4 regions of the Faecalicatena orotica genome follow, and region 1 is predicted to be linked to each of the others. Evidence: a T-box and tRNA genes for the amino acid it is inferred to sense, from the RefSeq annotation. Region 1 holds a T-box; the other regions hold tRNA genes.
The links. The T-box of region 1 lies ahead of leuS (leucine--tRNA ligase). A T-box ahead of a tRNA ligase gene usually reads a tRNA of that ligase, here a tRNA-Leu.
Positions count from the first base shown of each region.

Region 1 (3,435 bases):
CAATGATATGCGGGGCCTCTTTCTTCAGGACTGCTGATTCCATGCCATTCCAGTCACCGGAATTAATCATCGTTCCAGCCGCTTCTGTATAGGCTTCTGTCATGTTTTCGATCTCTTTGCCGTCCTTCGCGATAACCTGAATGATCGGAATATCGAACTTTTTGGCAAATTCGAAGTCACGGTCATCGTGTGCAGGCACGCACATGATAGCTCCTGTCCCATAGTCTGCAAGGACATAATCAGAAAGCCAGATTGGCGTCTTCGCGCCGTTTAACGGGTTGATCGCATAGCTTCCCGTAAATACACCCGTTTTTTCTTTATCCTGCAGACGGTCTACATTTGATTTCATAGAAGCATCGTAGATATATTTTTCCACAGCCTCTTTCGTCTCCGGTGTTGCAAGTTCTGCTGCCAGTTTATGTTCCGGTGCAAGTACCATAAATGTTGCACCGTACAGTGTGTCCGGTCTTGTTGTATAGACGGTGATCTTTTCGTCACTGCCGTCAACCGGGAAATCTACCTCTGCACCGTATGATTTTCCGATCCAGTCAGACTGCATCTTTTTTACCTTTTCCGGCCAGTCCAGCTTATCAAGGTCATTGAGCAGACGGTCCGCATACTTCGTGATTCTCAGCATCCACTGGCGGAGGTTCTTCTTTGTTACTTCTGTCCCGCAGCGCTCACATTTTCCATTCACGACTTCCTCGTTTGCCAGACCTGTCTTACAGGACGGACACCAGTTAATCGGAAATTCTTTCTCATATGCAAGACCTTCCTTGAACATTTTTACAAAAATCCACTGTGTCCATTTATAGAAATCCGGGTCTGTTGTGTTGACTTCCATATCCCAGTCATACAGCGCAGCGATCTCATTGATCTGACGTTTGATGTTCTTTACATTCTCTGCCGTGGAAATTGCCGGGTGAACTCCCATCTTAATCGCATAGTTCTCTGCCGGGAGTCCAAATGCATCCCATCCCATCGGATGAACGATGTAATATCCCTGAAGCAGTTTATAGCGGCTCCATACGTCAGAGATAACATATCCCCTCCAGTGTCCTACGTGAAGTCCGTTGCCTGATGGATATGGGAACATATCCAGACAGTAATACTTCTGCTTTTTGCTGCCGTCATCGTTAACCTTGGGATTAACCGGGTTCTCAGCCCATTTTTCGCGCCATTTCTTCTCAATGGCTTTGTGATTGTACACAATCTTAGACATTTCTTAATTCCTCCTGTGTTCCGTGTTTCTTCCTAATTGAACTACTGATTATAGTGTTATTTTTTACCCACCTAAAAAGCCTTTTCCTCTCAATTAAGAGACGAAAAGGCTTCAATTTCCGTGGTACCACTCTCATTCACCTGATAAAGACCAGATGCACTCATTGCTTCTGTAACGGGAAGACCCGCTTTTATCTACTTCTATTTCAATAAAAGAACTCCGAGGCGAGTTGGGAGATTACGCTTCTGCCTCGCACCAGCCGGCAGATCTCTGAAAACGTCAGGCTCTTAATACTCCTCATCAGCGTTTCTGCAATATTCTTACTTATTATAAGAAGAATGTTAAAATAAGTCAAGTGGTTTTCCACATGATTTCTTTTTTATTCCCCTAATTTCCGGCATTAATTTAAGAATATTCTGAAAACGACGGGCAAAAGGGTCTGACCCCTTTGAACTTTACCCCAGTGCCACATCTAATATCATCATCAGTGTGAATCCAACTGCGACGCCGATTGTGCTGATGTTCGTATGTGGTTCTGCCTGTGCCTCGGGTATTAATTCCTCCACCACCACATATATCATGGCTCCGGCAGCAAATGCCAGAAGGTATGGCAGTATCGGAACTACAAGACTTGTGAGCAGTATTGTAATGACTGCGGCGATCGGCTCTACGATTCCGGAAAGGGTTCCATACAGGAATGCCTTGGATTTTGATGCGCCTTCGCTTCGAAGCGGCATGGATATGATAGCACCCTCCGGGAAGTTCTGGATCGCGATACCGATTGACAGTGCAAACGCCCCCGCTATGGATATCATGGTGTTGCCTGTGGCTACGCCGGCAAATGTGACACCGACCGCCATTCCCTCCGGGATATTATGCAGTGTTACTGCAAGCACGAGCATTGTGGACTTTTTAAAGTTGGATTTGATGCCTTCTTCATCACCCGTCAGGTGCATATGCGGTGTTACAGTATCCAGCAGCAGCAAAAACCCCATACCCAGCAAAAATCCTGCCGCAGCCGGTATCCATGCAATCGAACCATTCTCCTCTGCCATGTCGATAGCCGGTATTAAGAGTGACCACACGGATGCCGCCACCATAACGCCTGAGGCGAAGCCAAGCAGTGCCTTCTGCAGTTTTTCATTCATTTCCTTGCGCATGAAAAATACCATTGCTGAGCCGAGTGTGGTACCTGCGAAAGGAATAAGTATACCTATTATCATGTTCTGATTCACGTTCTTTCCCCCTGTTCATCATGTAGTTTCATACTTATGAGCCTATCTTATGCATGAAAGAACGAATTTGTCAAGAACAAAGAATATGTAGTCGTAATCTTTGCTTAATGCTGCATTAAGACAGTTCAGCCAATTCTTTCCCTGCCGCCTCACACTCTGCGAGTGCGCTGCCGTCCGGCGTCTCGTTTGCTATGATCCCTTCTTCTCTTACCAGTACCGCACCTGCTGCCTTCATACGTTCTGCCCAGCTGCGCATCCACTCGCCGTCTCCCCAGCCGTAGGAACCGAAAAGTAGAATTTTCTTCCCTGAAACAAGAGGCTCCAGTTCTATTACAAACGGTTCCATCTCACTTTCTTCCAGTTCCTCCGCCCCCATAGATGGGCAGCCGAGTGCAAATGCATCTTCCTCAGAAAGAGCCGCCGCATCTGCCGCATCCACTTCTAGAAGGACCGCATTCTTCCCGGCCGACTCAACTCCCTTTGCAACTGCCCGGGCCATTGCCTCCGTATTTCCTGTTCCACTCCAATAAACGATTGATACACTCATTTTATGATACCTCCTATTTCCGAGCAATCTCTTTGATGCTCCTGCCTGTTAAAAATTCATTGACTGCACAGGTTTTCGCCTGGTCATATTCATTGAAAATCATTTTCGCCTCCCGGGGATTACTGTATACTTTCCAGTAACCGGTGAGCAGTGCTCCTTTCCCTGCATTCTCGATAAATCCCTCTACATCTTTCACCGGGTATCCAAGGAAAATCCCGATTTCATGTGGGAAACCTATTCCTCTTTCTGCAAACATGCAGGCACGCCCAGCCAGCCTCACAAGCATTTCTTCCAGTTCCATGTCCTCATAGCCGTATTGACGGAGAAAACTTCTGACACCGATACGGTTCATATATTCTCCCAACTCCTCCCTGCGGTAAAACAGCACGAGGCACCTTCCCTCCGATTCCAGCAGTTTCCTGTAAATAATC
Region 1 covers NZ_CAJJZH010000003.1:422,926-426,360, reverse strand. Annotated here, with positions in the region: gene leuS (leucine--tRNA ligase) at 1-1,222, opposite strand, end outside; T-box leader at 1,316-1,535, opposite strand; gene ABIN22_RS08705 (ZIP family metal transporter) at 1,678-2,445, opposite strand; gene ABIN22_RS08700 (flavodoxin) at 2,573-3,004, opposite strand; gene ABIN22_RS08695 (DUF3793 family protein) at 3,018-3,435, opposite strand, start outside.

Region 2 (3,435 bases), on a different contig from region 1:
GAGTACTCCGTTAAAAAATTCGGCATATGTCAGTATGCAAGAGAGGATGCACTATTTGCATCAAGCTGGGTGGCACCGCAGGAGTTTGAACTTATATACTCTTGTCCCTGCAATAATTTTATTGTGAGGGATAAGAGTTTTTTTGTATTTAAATATCAAAGCTTATCCCGGAAAAAAGAAAGGAGATTAAACAATGAGTGAGAAAAAGATTCCCTACAAAATTTATCTGGAAGAAAGTGAGATGCCGAAGGAATGGTATAATGTGCGCGCCGATATGAAGAATAAACCGGCACCGCTTTTAAATCCCGGAACACTGAAACCAATGACAGAAGAGGAACTTGGAGTTGTATTTTGTGAAGAACTGGTAAAACAGGAGCTGGACAATGACAACAGATTTATTGAGATTCCTGAGAAAATCAGGGATTTCTATAAGATGTACCGTCCGGCACCGCTTGTAAGGGCATATTGTCTGGAGGAGAAGCTGCAGACGCCTGCGAAAATCTACTATAAATTCGAAGGAAATAACACAAGCGGAAGCCACAAACTAAATTCAGCAATTGCACAGGCATACTACGCAAAGGACCAGGGACTGAAAGGTGTAACAACTGAGACAGGGGCCGGACAGTGGGGAACTGCTTTGTCTATGGCATGTTCTTATCTGGATCTGGATTGTCAGGTTTATATGGTAAAATGCTCCTATGAGCAGAAACCTTTCAGAAGAGAAGTAATGAGAACTTATGGAGCAAGTGTGACTCCTTCACCGTCCGAGACAACCGAGATCGGAAAGAAGATACTGGCAGAACATCCGGGAACATCAGGAAGCCTTGGCTGTGCTATTTCAGAAGCTGTTGAAGTGGCTACCCATACAGAGGGCTACAGATATGTTCTTGGAAGTGTATTGAACCAGGTTCTTCTCCACCAGTCAGTGATTGGTGTGGAAACAAAGATCGCGATGGATAAGTACGGGATCAAACCGGATATTATTATCGGCTGTGCGGGCGGTGGTTCCAATCTGGGCGGACTAATTTCTCCGTTTATGGGAGAACAGTTAAGGGGAGAGGCAGAGTATCAGTTTATTGCCGTAGAACCTGCATCCTGCCCGAGCCTGACACGCGGTGTGTTTGCTTATGACTTCTGTGATACCGGGATGGTATGCCCTCTGGCGAAGATGTATACGCTTGGAAGCGGATTTATTCCGTCAGCCAACCATGCAGGCGGCTTAAGATATCACGGAATGAGCTCGACATTATCACAGCTCTACCATGATGGTTACATGGAGGCACGTTCCGTAGAACAGACATCCGTATTTGAAGCAGCAGAACAGTTTGCAAGAGTGGAAGGTATCCTTCCGGCGCCTGAGAGCAGCCATGCAATCAAGGTTGCAATCGACGAGGCTATGAAATGCAAGGAGACAGGAGAAGAGAAAACAATTCTTTTCGGCCTGACAGGAACCGGATATTTTGATATGTATGCGTATGAGAAGTTCCACGACGGCAAGATGACAGACTACATCCCGACAGATGAGGACCTGAAAGCCGGATTTGACGGAATCCCGAGATTCCCGGGAAATATGGAATAAAAGGGCAGTGTAACATTTAACAGAATACGTTTGACAGTACGGGCAGGAAACCCGGGGTACAAAAATCTTTCTTCGGAAAGTGTACTCCGGGTTTCTTTTTAAATCTCTGATAAGGGGAGCATTGATAATTTACATCAAAGACAATGTCTTCAGAGGCCTGAAAAGACGCCGAAAAGAAGAATTTTTCAAATTAAATAAAAAATATACAAAATTCTGTTGACATTTGAGGAAAAAGATAGTATTATACTTCTTGTAGCGCGGGAACAACAAGCGATACAAAATGCGGAAGTGTCGGAACTGGCAGACGAGCAAGACTAAGGATCTTGTGAGCAATGCGCTCGTGTGGGTTCAAGTCCCATCTTCCGCAGTAAATGGAAAGCCTTGCAGATGCAGGGCTTTTTTGTTATTTCTACTTTTGATCCAGTGCTATTGAAGTGTCGAAAATATAAGGTATGATTTGGACAGGATATCTGATATAATTATGAAGAGATCCTGTCCATAGTTTTAGCAGGATCAGAGGAACCCGCTTTTTCTATTATTATGAGATACAAGGCGGCAAAGGAAAAGGGTGGTGAATAAGATGGGATTTTATTTGAATAGCAGAAATGCATATACGATGTATAAAAAGGAGACCACACAGCCTTATTTTGTAGATAAATCAAAATTGTTGGAAGAGCTGTTCCCATTGGTTAGAAATGGGAATAATCAAATCTGCATAACCAGACCAAGACGATTTGGAAAAACAGTTATGGCAAATATGATTTCTTCTTTTTTTTCAAAAGCCTGTGATGCGGATGATATTTTCAAGGGGCTGCAGATTGCAAAATGCGAAGAATACCAGCAATTTCATGGTAAATATTCAGTAATCCACATCCCCTTTAACAAACTGCCAAAAAATTGTAATTCTTATCAGGATTATATTGAACGGATTGAGAGGCTGCTTATTAAAGATTTGATGTCTGAATATCCAAAAGTTCAAATTGATGAATCAGAAGCAGTGTGGGATGTCCTTTTGTCAATTTATGCGATAGATGATACAGCACAATTTATCTTTATACTAGATGAGTGGGATTTTATTTTCCATCAAGATTTTGTAACAAACGAGGATAGAAAAAAATACTTGTCATTTTTACGGGATTTGCTAAAGGATATGCCTTATGTTATGTTTGTTTATATGACAGGCATCCTTCCGATCGCAAAATATTCAAGCGGCTCGGAATTGAATATGTTCGTAGAGTTTACTATGGCAAAATCCCCCGCGTTTTCCGATTATTTTGGTTTTACGGAAGATGAGGTGACAGAGTTATATAACCGGTATCTGACAAGATGTACAAAACCACATATTACTCGGGATGGTCTGAGGCTCTGGTATAATGGTTATCATACAGCAGCGGGAGAACGGGTCTATAATCCCCGTTCTGTAGTGTTTGCATTGCTTTATGATAATCTGGCTAATTATTGGACCAGTGCGGGTCCGTATGATGAAATATACTATTATATTGAGCATAACATTAATGACGTCAAAGATGATTTGGCACTCATAGTATCGGGGGCATCCGTACCCGCGAAAACTCAGGAATATGCGGCAACATCCATGAATCTTCAGACAAAGGATGAAATTTTTTCCGCTATGGTGGTTTATGGCTTTTTGAGCTATGAAGACGGCAGAATTAGTATACCGAATCAGGAATTGATGGAGCAGTTTGTAAATATGCTCCAGAAGCAGCTATCCAACAAATTAAAGACAAAAAATATGCCCTGAAGTTTCTGGGAAAGATAGGAGAGAAGCAAAGATATACAGGCAGGGTGCTTGCAGTAGGTATCAGTTATAACAGGATAGAAAAAAAGCATCACTG
Region 2 covers NZ_CAJJZH010000012.1:105,851-109,285, forward strand. Annotated here, with positions in the region: gene ABIN22_RS20690 (TrpB-like pyridoxal phosphate-dependent enzyme) at 194-1,579, shown strand; tRNA gene ABIN22_RS20695 (tRNA-Leu) at 1,862-1,946, shown strand; gene ABIN22_RS20700 (AAA family ATPase) at 2,160-3,341, shown strand.
Region 2: it has a tRNA-Leu gene. The T-box ahead of leuS (leucine--tRNA ligase) is inferred to sense a tRNA for this amino acid. The anticodon was not compared.

Region 3 (3,435 bases), on a different contig from region 1:
ACTAAGGAAGAACGTAAGGAAGCGTTGGAACGGCATACTGAGTTTTTTAATATCACGGTCTATTTCTCAACACTTGTGCTGGGGATTGTAACTGCTATGGAAGAAAGACGGGCGAAAGACCCAAACTTTGACACATCCTCCATCAGCAATGTAAAAGCCAGCCTTATGGGGCCGCTTTCAGGAATCGGCGATTCTATCTTCCTCGGAACACTCCGTATTATCGCAGCAGGCATAGGCTGTTCCCTGCTTATGAACGGCAATCCGTTCGGGGCACTTTTGTTCCTTCTGCTTTACAATATCCCGGCATTTGCGGTCCGCTACATCGGTATGATGAAGGGATACCAGTTAGGTACCGGTCTTCTTGAAAAACTGCAGAAATCCGGACTCATGGACAAGGTAACGAATATGACCGGGATTGTCGGTCTTATGACCATCGGTTCCATGATCGCAACAATGGTTACCATGAAAGTCCCGATCACCTTCGGATCAGGGGATGGAGTAACAGAACTACAGGGAATTCTGGACTCAATTCTCCCCTGTCTGCTTCCTGTGTGCGTCACAGCCTTTATCTATTGGCTGCTTGGCAAAAATGTAAAATCAACCTATATTTTACTGGGAATTATTGCAATTTCAATCGTGTGCGCAGGATTTGGTATTTTAGCTGCATAGGAGACATAAACACATGGAATTTTCAAATATAATTTTCATATCTGATATGGATGAAACCTTATTTGATAATCAGAAGAATATATCCCCAATTAACAGAAATGCAATTCTGCGCTTTCAGGAAAAGGGCGGCCTGTTTACAATCGCAACAGGCCGTTCTATCACGGGATTTAAACCATATGTTGATGTACTGAACATCGTCCATCCGGTAATCCTTTATAACGGCAGTTGTATCTATGATTACCAAACCAGTAAAATAATATGGAAAATGGAACTCCCTTGCGCTTCAAAACAATATCTGCACCAAATCATGACCGCGTTTCCCGCATTAGGAGTGCAGATCATGACAGAGTGTGGAATTTACAGCCTGCATCCTACACCTGCTTACCTTCAATTTATGGAGAGAGAGCACCTGCCATATATAAAAGTGTCAAATATACAAGAAATCTCCGGAAAGTGGCTGAAAATAGAAATGACATCCGATACTGTAAACCAACAGGAGTTAGATGCCTTTTTAAACAAATCCGTACCGCCTGGAGTCCGTTGTCTGACAACCGGTGCATATTCCAGAGAATTAATGAATGCGGGTGCATCCAAGGGCAGCGCAGTTATTGCTTATAAAAAGATATTTCAGCTGGATGATAAGATTCTATGCTGTATTGGTGATCATAATAACGATTATGAGATGATTCAAAACGCAGATATCGGATTTGCAGTCGGAAATGCACTGGACAAAATTATCCGGTCAGCGGATTTCGTTGTGAGGGATAACGAACACCACGCTGTTGCGTCCGCAATAACGGTTTTGGAAGATTTAGAATGAGAGTAAAATGTACCTTTAATAAATCGCATAAAAAAATTAAAAAATTTGTAAAAAAGGGGTTTACAAATGAGGTGATTATATGCTATTATATCATTTGTCGAGCGGAAGTGGCGGAATGGCAGACGCGCTAGATTCAGGTTCTAGTGGGAGTTTATCCTGTGAGAGTTCAAGTCTCTTCTTCCGCATAATTGCTGTAATCCTTGTGATTACAGCTTTTTTGTTTTTCTGCGTGGCTGACACGTTTGCAGGATTAGCGGGCTGCTCCGTTGCTTACGGAAATATACATAAAATATGCGATATATTGTTGCACTTATTCAGATAATTATATGATAGAATATTTTTATGAGATTGGAACTAATCTCCTCGCCAACAAAATTAGTTCCTTTCCCACCACAAGCCCTGAGTCCAGTACTGGATAACGGGCTATTTTTTATAGAATAGCACATGGTTATAATAATACATCAAAAAATCCCCGCCGCTGCTTTTGCCATGCAGGGCGGGGATTTTTCCTCTAATACAATTCCGAAATAATTTCATATGTTTCAGGGCGGCGGTCTCTCAGATATACGACTTCGTTTTCCCGATAGTATGCCACTTCATCGAGGTCTACCGTACAGGTCAGCAGTGCCTCCTCATTTACAGGTGCCTCAGCCAGCAGCTTCCCTCTGGGATTGTAGATTTTATTATTCCCAAACATCTCACACTTGCCTTCAGTGCCCACCCGGTTAATTCCTGCAACAAAACAACCATTTTCCAGTGACCGGGAAGCAAAGTAGATATCCCACATGTCTTTGTCCCATATCGGAAAGGCACTAGGACATAAGATGAGCTCGGCACCTTTTAATGTCAGTATTCTGGAGACTTCCGGAAATCCTCCATCGTAACAGATCATCATTCCGACTTTTCCAAACTCGGTCTGGAAGACCGGATATTCACTGCCTGACCTGAACCAAAAGCGCTCTCCCGCCCAGAGATGTGTCTTATTATAGGTTCCCATCAGGCTACCATCTTTCCCTACCATAATAAGTCCATTATACAGTACTCCCGGCATGGTGCTTTTTAAGACAATTGGGGCGGCAATATACATACCGTATTCTTTCGCCCTCTTACTTAATATCTGAAATGTTTCGCCATCCGGCTCCTCTGCAAGCTCCAGATATTTCCCCTGAATCAGGTCAGGGCTGTAGCCTGTTGTGCACATCTCGGGGAAACAGATTATATCCGTATGCTTCTCAGAAGCCTCTTTTAAAAATTCCAGCATCCTTGCTATATTTTTTTCTTTATCCATTAAAACACAGTCCATCTGCACTAACCCAACGGTTACTTTTCTGCCCATATTCTTCTACCTCACTTCAACTGTTTTCTATAAACTATTTGTTCTTCTCTATCAATTTAGTCCAGATAAAATGGACGAGGAATGCTGCCAGCATACCATCAATACTCGGCACGGTTGTCAGCCGGACGGCAGTATACGTGGTAATAAATGATATAGCAGATCCTACTACCCATGCCACACATGCCGGTGTTTCGATGTTTTTCACTTCCCCTGCCAATTCCTCCTTGTATCTGGCCTTATGGAAGAAGTAATAGTCAGATGCAAGTACACCGCCCATCGGTGGAATTAATACTCCAAGGTAATTCAGAAAACCTGTTATATTCTGTGCAATTCCCGTCAATGCGAGCAGAATTCCAATTACACCTGAGATTATGGTGATCTGATATTTTTTCAGTTTCTTGAATACAACGGCAAATCCCAGAGCCGCGCAGTAAAGATTATTATCGTTGGAAGTCCACTGTGCCAGCATTAATACCAGAAGAGCAGCAAATCCCCAGCCCAGCCTCAGCATAATTTCAATAATATCAGAAGTTCCTGTCACCTGTGCCATAAGGCAGCCTACAACAAGCATAACCGGAACAACAATAGCGAAGGCAAAGATTGCCGCAAG
Region 3 covers NZ_CAJJZH010000007.1:198,732-202,166, reverse strand. Annotated here, with positions in the region: gene ABIN22_RS15745 (PTS system mannose/fructose/sorbose family transporter subunit IID) at 1-669, shown strand, start outside; gene ABIN22_RS15740 (HAD family hydrolase) at 683-1,489, shown strand; tRNA gene ABIN22_RS15735 (tRNA-Leu) at 1,591-1,674, shown strand; gene ABIN22_RS15730 (nitrilase-related carbon-nitrogen hydrolase) at 2,001-2,825, opposite strand; gene ABIN22_RS15725 (cytosine permease) at 2,860-3,435, opposite strand, start outside.
Region 3: it has a tRNA-Leu gene. The T-box ahead of leuS (leucine--tRNA ligase) is inferred to sense a tRNA for this amino acid. The anticodon was not compared.

Region 4 (3,435 bases), on a different contig from region 1:
TAGTAGAATTTTAAGAGTATTTTTTTAATAACAAAAAATCCGCCCATGACATTACGCAATTCGTGTAATGTCAAGGACGGATTGAATCATCAATTCGCGGTGCCACCTTGATTCACAGACTAATTCTGTGCACTTAGCAAGATACTATCATATCTCCGGCGACTTACGTACGCCCATACGTCATGCTATACTCGGCAGTTATGCCTTTCCCCCATGCCCTCAGCGGTCCATTTAACAAACTGCGTTTACCTGAATCCCACCACCTCAGGCTCTCTGTGAATGCACGATATGTTTTTATCTCCGCTTCAACGGTTTAGCTTATTAAATTATGCTTTATTATATACAGGTTATTTGAAAATGTCAACCAAATTTTTTAATTTTTTCTATATTCCTTTTTTATAAAGTGTATAGGAATAAATGGCAGGAATCAGCACCAGAAGTATAAGCAGGGGGAAAATTAGTTTTCCTATCTGTAAGAAGGCATTCAGCAGGAAACAGATGCCACCTGCTATCCAGAGCTTACCAGTGAATCTGGATGTACGGTTCCAGTTTTCAGCACTGTTAAGTGTCCAGGGAAGTTTCATCCCCACCGTGTAGCTCTGTTTTCCTTTTGGCATATAATTTCCGAGTGCAGCAAAAAAGATTCCGATGAGCAGATTCGCCCACAATCCTACATTCACTTTTATACCGACAGCGGTCATGTAAATTGTTCCGCAGCATACCCAGGATATAATCGGTATAAACCAAAAGATCAATTTCAGTAATTTAGGGCCGACATTCTGTTTCTTTGGATCGTTTAATGTCACAAAAACGCAGATCAGCTGTACAGCCAGCAGGAACACCGGCATTCCAAATACCGCCGTTGCCTTGCCTGCCCATCCATTCGCCACATTATCCATCCCCCAGTGGACAGCAACCTTATCAGGCATCCTGCCCCAGAGCAGTATCCCGGCCAGCATCGGGAGAATCGTAATCACGCTTGTTATTATGATTTGTTTTTTGTATTCCTTCATGTCAATTCTCTCCTTTCAGTTCCGACAGCCAAAGCATAATTTCCTCCACAACAGACGTATTTAATTCATAATAAATATAGTTCTTTATCTTTGTCTCACTTACAAGATCCGCCTTTTTCAGCACACTGAGGTGGTAAGAAATTGTTGCTCCCGTCATCTCAAAATGACTTGCGATCTCTCCTGCCGGCATGGTTCCGTCCTTAAGCAGTACCAGAATCTCCCGCCGGACAGGATCAGAGAGTGCCTTAAATGTTTCCGCAAAGCTCATCTGCATCCCTCCTTTTTCTCAGAAAATCTATTTAGAAATCTTTCTAATTACTTTATATCATAACAGGCACAAAAAATCAACAAGTATTTAGATGTTTTTCTAAATACTTGTTATCCGTTCACATATCGTTACATGTACCATATCTCCCGGCTGTTTCCCTATTTTTTGTCTAATATCTTTCCTTACACCTATGATGTGGTTCGGCGTCTTCATTCTGACTAAACTTCCATCATATGGCACTCCGTCAAAAGTAGCCCGGACCTTAACCCTGCCCCTGCCGAATTCTTCTTTGACATCATAAGGAAAATCAATATATGCGCCGTCGATATCAGGCACTTTCTTTAATATTGCATCGAATTCATATACTTTTTCATTCATCATCCGTCTCTCCTATTCTGCTGCCATGATATCTTATCTTCCCCATCCGCTTCAAAATATAAACTGTATAAAATCACAAAAAGCGTGAAACCTGATTCACTCAGTTTCACGCTCTTATGCGGCTGGTGGGACTTGAACCCACACGAAGTCACCCCCGCAAGATTTTGAGTCTTGTGCGTCTGCCATTCCGCCACAGCCGCTTACCCGGTCTGTAAGAAGCAGAAATCCTTCTGCTCTTCAAACCGAATTTTATCTTATCATATCCGACAATTTTTTGCAATACCTTTTTTATTACTCTTTCCTATTTCTCAATTAGTTTTTCCCCGATTTTAAAACAGTCAAAAGTAGCAAAATAATCAGCCGGCGTCTCCGCACGGCGGATCAGCTCTGCTGTCCCGTCTTCCTTTAACAGCACCTCTGCCGACCTTAACTTGCCATTATAATTATATCCCATAGAAAATCCGTGGGCCCCCGTGTCATGAATCACCAGATAGTCTCCCATCTCGATCTCCGGAAGCATCCTGTCTATTGCAAACTTATCGTTATTCTCACACAGTGATCCGGTCACATCATACTTGTGGTCATACGGGCATTCTTCCTTCCCCATCACCGTAATGTGGTGATAGGCACCATACATTGCAGGGCGCATCAGGTTCACAGCGCAGGCGTCAACACCAATATAATCCTTATGTGTATGCTTTTCATGGATCGCTTTTGTTACAAGGCACCCGTACGGTCCCATCATATAGCGTCCAAGTTCAGTATATATCGCCACATCCCCCATTCCTGCCGGCACGAGGACTTCCTCATAGACTCTGCGCACACCGTCTCCGATGATACGGATATCGTTCGGTTCCTGATCCGGTGTGTACGGAATACCAATTCCGCCAGAGAGATTGATAAACTTAATATGCACCCCTGTCTCTTTCTGGAGGCGCACCGCCTGTTCAAACAACACCTTTGCAAGCATCGGGTAATAATCATTCGTTACAGTATTGCTTGCCAGGAAAGCATGAATCCCAAATTCCTTCGCACCTTTACTCTTCAGAATCTTAAATGCCTCTACAATCTGCTCTGTCGTCATACCATACTTGGAATCCCCCGGATTATCCATGATATCATTGCTGATCTTAAACAATCCGCCCGGATTGTAACGGCAGCTGATCGTCTCAGGAATATGCCCGATCGTCTCCTCAAGAAAATCAATATGCGTGATATCATCCAGATTAATGATTGCTCCAAGCCTGTCAGCCATAGCGAATTCCTCCGCAGGCGTATCATTAGATGAAAACATGATATCCTCCCCGCGCACCCCTATGGCATCGGAAAGCATCAGTTCCGTATAAGAAGAACAGTCACAGCCGCAGCCATATTCCTTTAAAATGTCAATCAAAAACGGGTTGGGCGTCGCTTTTACCGCAAAATACTCTTTATATCCCGGGTTCCAGGAGAACGCTTCCTTCAAAGCTTTTACATTTTCCCGGATTCCTTTCTCATCATAGAGATGAAAAGGCGTCGGAAACTCTTTCACAATCTCTTCAAGCTGCTCTTTTGTTACAAATGGCTCTTTTTTCATCTTCCTTCTTCTCCTCTGCATATTTCTATTAATTTAATCTCATTGGCCAAAGCCGTTTTGAATACCAGCACAAAATTATTCTGTCCCGAATACAGGCATGTGTTCATACTTCCCTTTCCGTATTCTCCCGACAGCACATACTTCGAATCCGTAATCAGTCCGATCTGCTTTCCCTTATCCTCTGTCAGGTAGACCCTTGC
Region 4 covers NZ_CAJJZH010000009.1:28,401-31,835, reverse strand. Annotated here, with positions in the region: gene ABIN22_RS17795 (SdpI family protein) at 384-1,013, opposite strand; gene ABIN22_RS17790 (autorepressor SdpR family transcription factor) at 1,015-1,281, opposite strand; gene ABIN22_RS17785 (DUF1905 domain-containing protein) at 1,381-1,659, opposite strand; tRNA gene ABIN22_RS17780 (tRNA-Leu) at 1,777-1,859, opposite strand; gene ABIN22_RS17775 (diaminopimelate decarboxylase family protein) at 1,961-3,235, opposite strand; gene ABIN22_RS17770 (TrmB family transcriptional regulator) at 3,232-3,435, opposite strand, start outside.
Region 4: it has a tRNA-Leu gene. The T-box ahead of leuS (leucine--tRNA ligase) is inferred to sense a tRNA for this amino acid. The anticodon was not compared.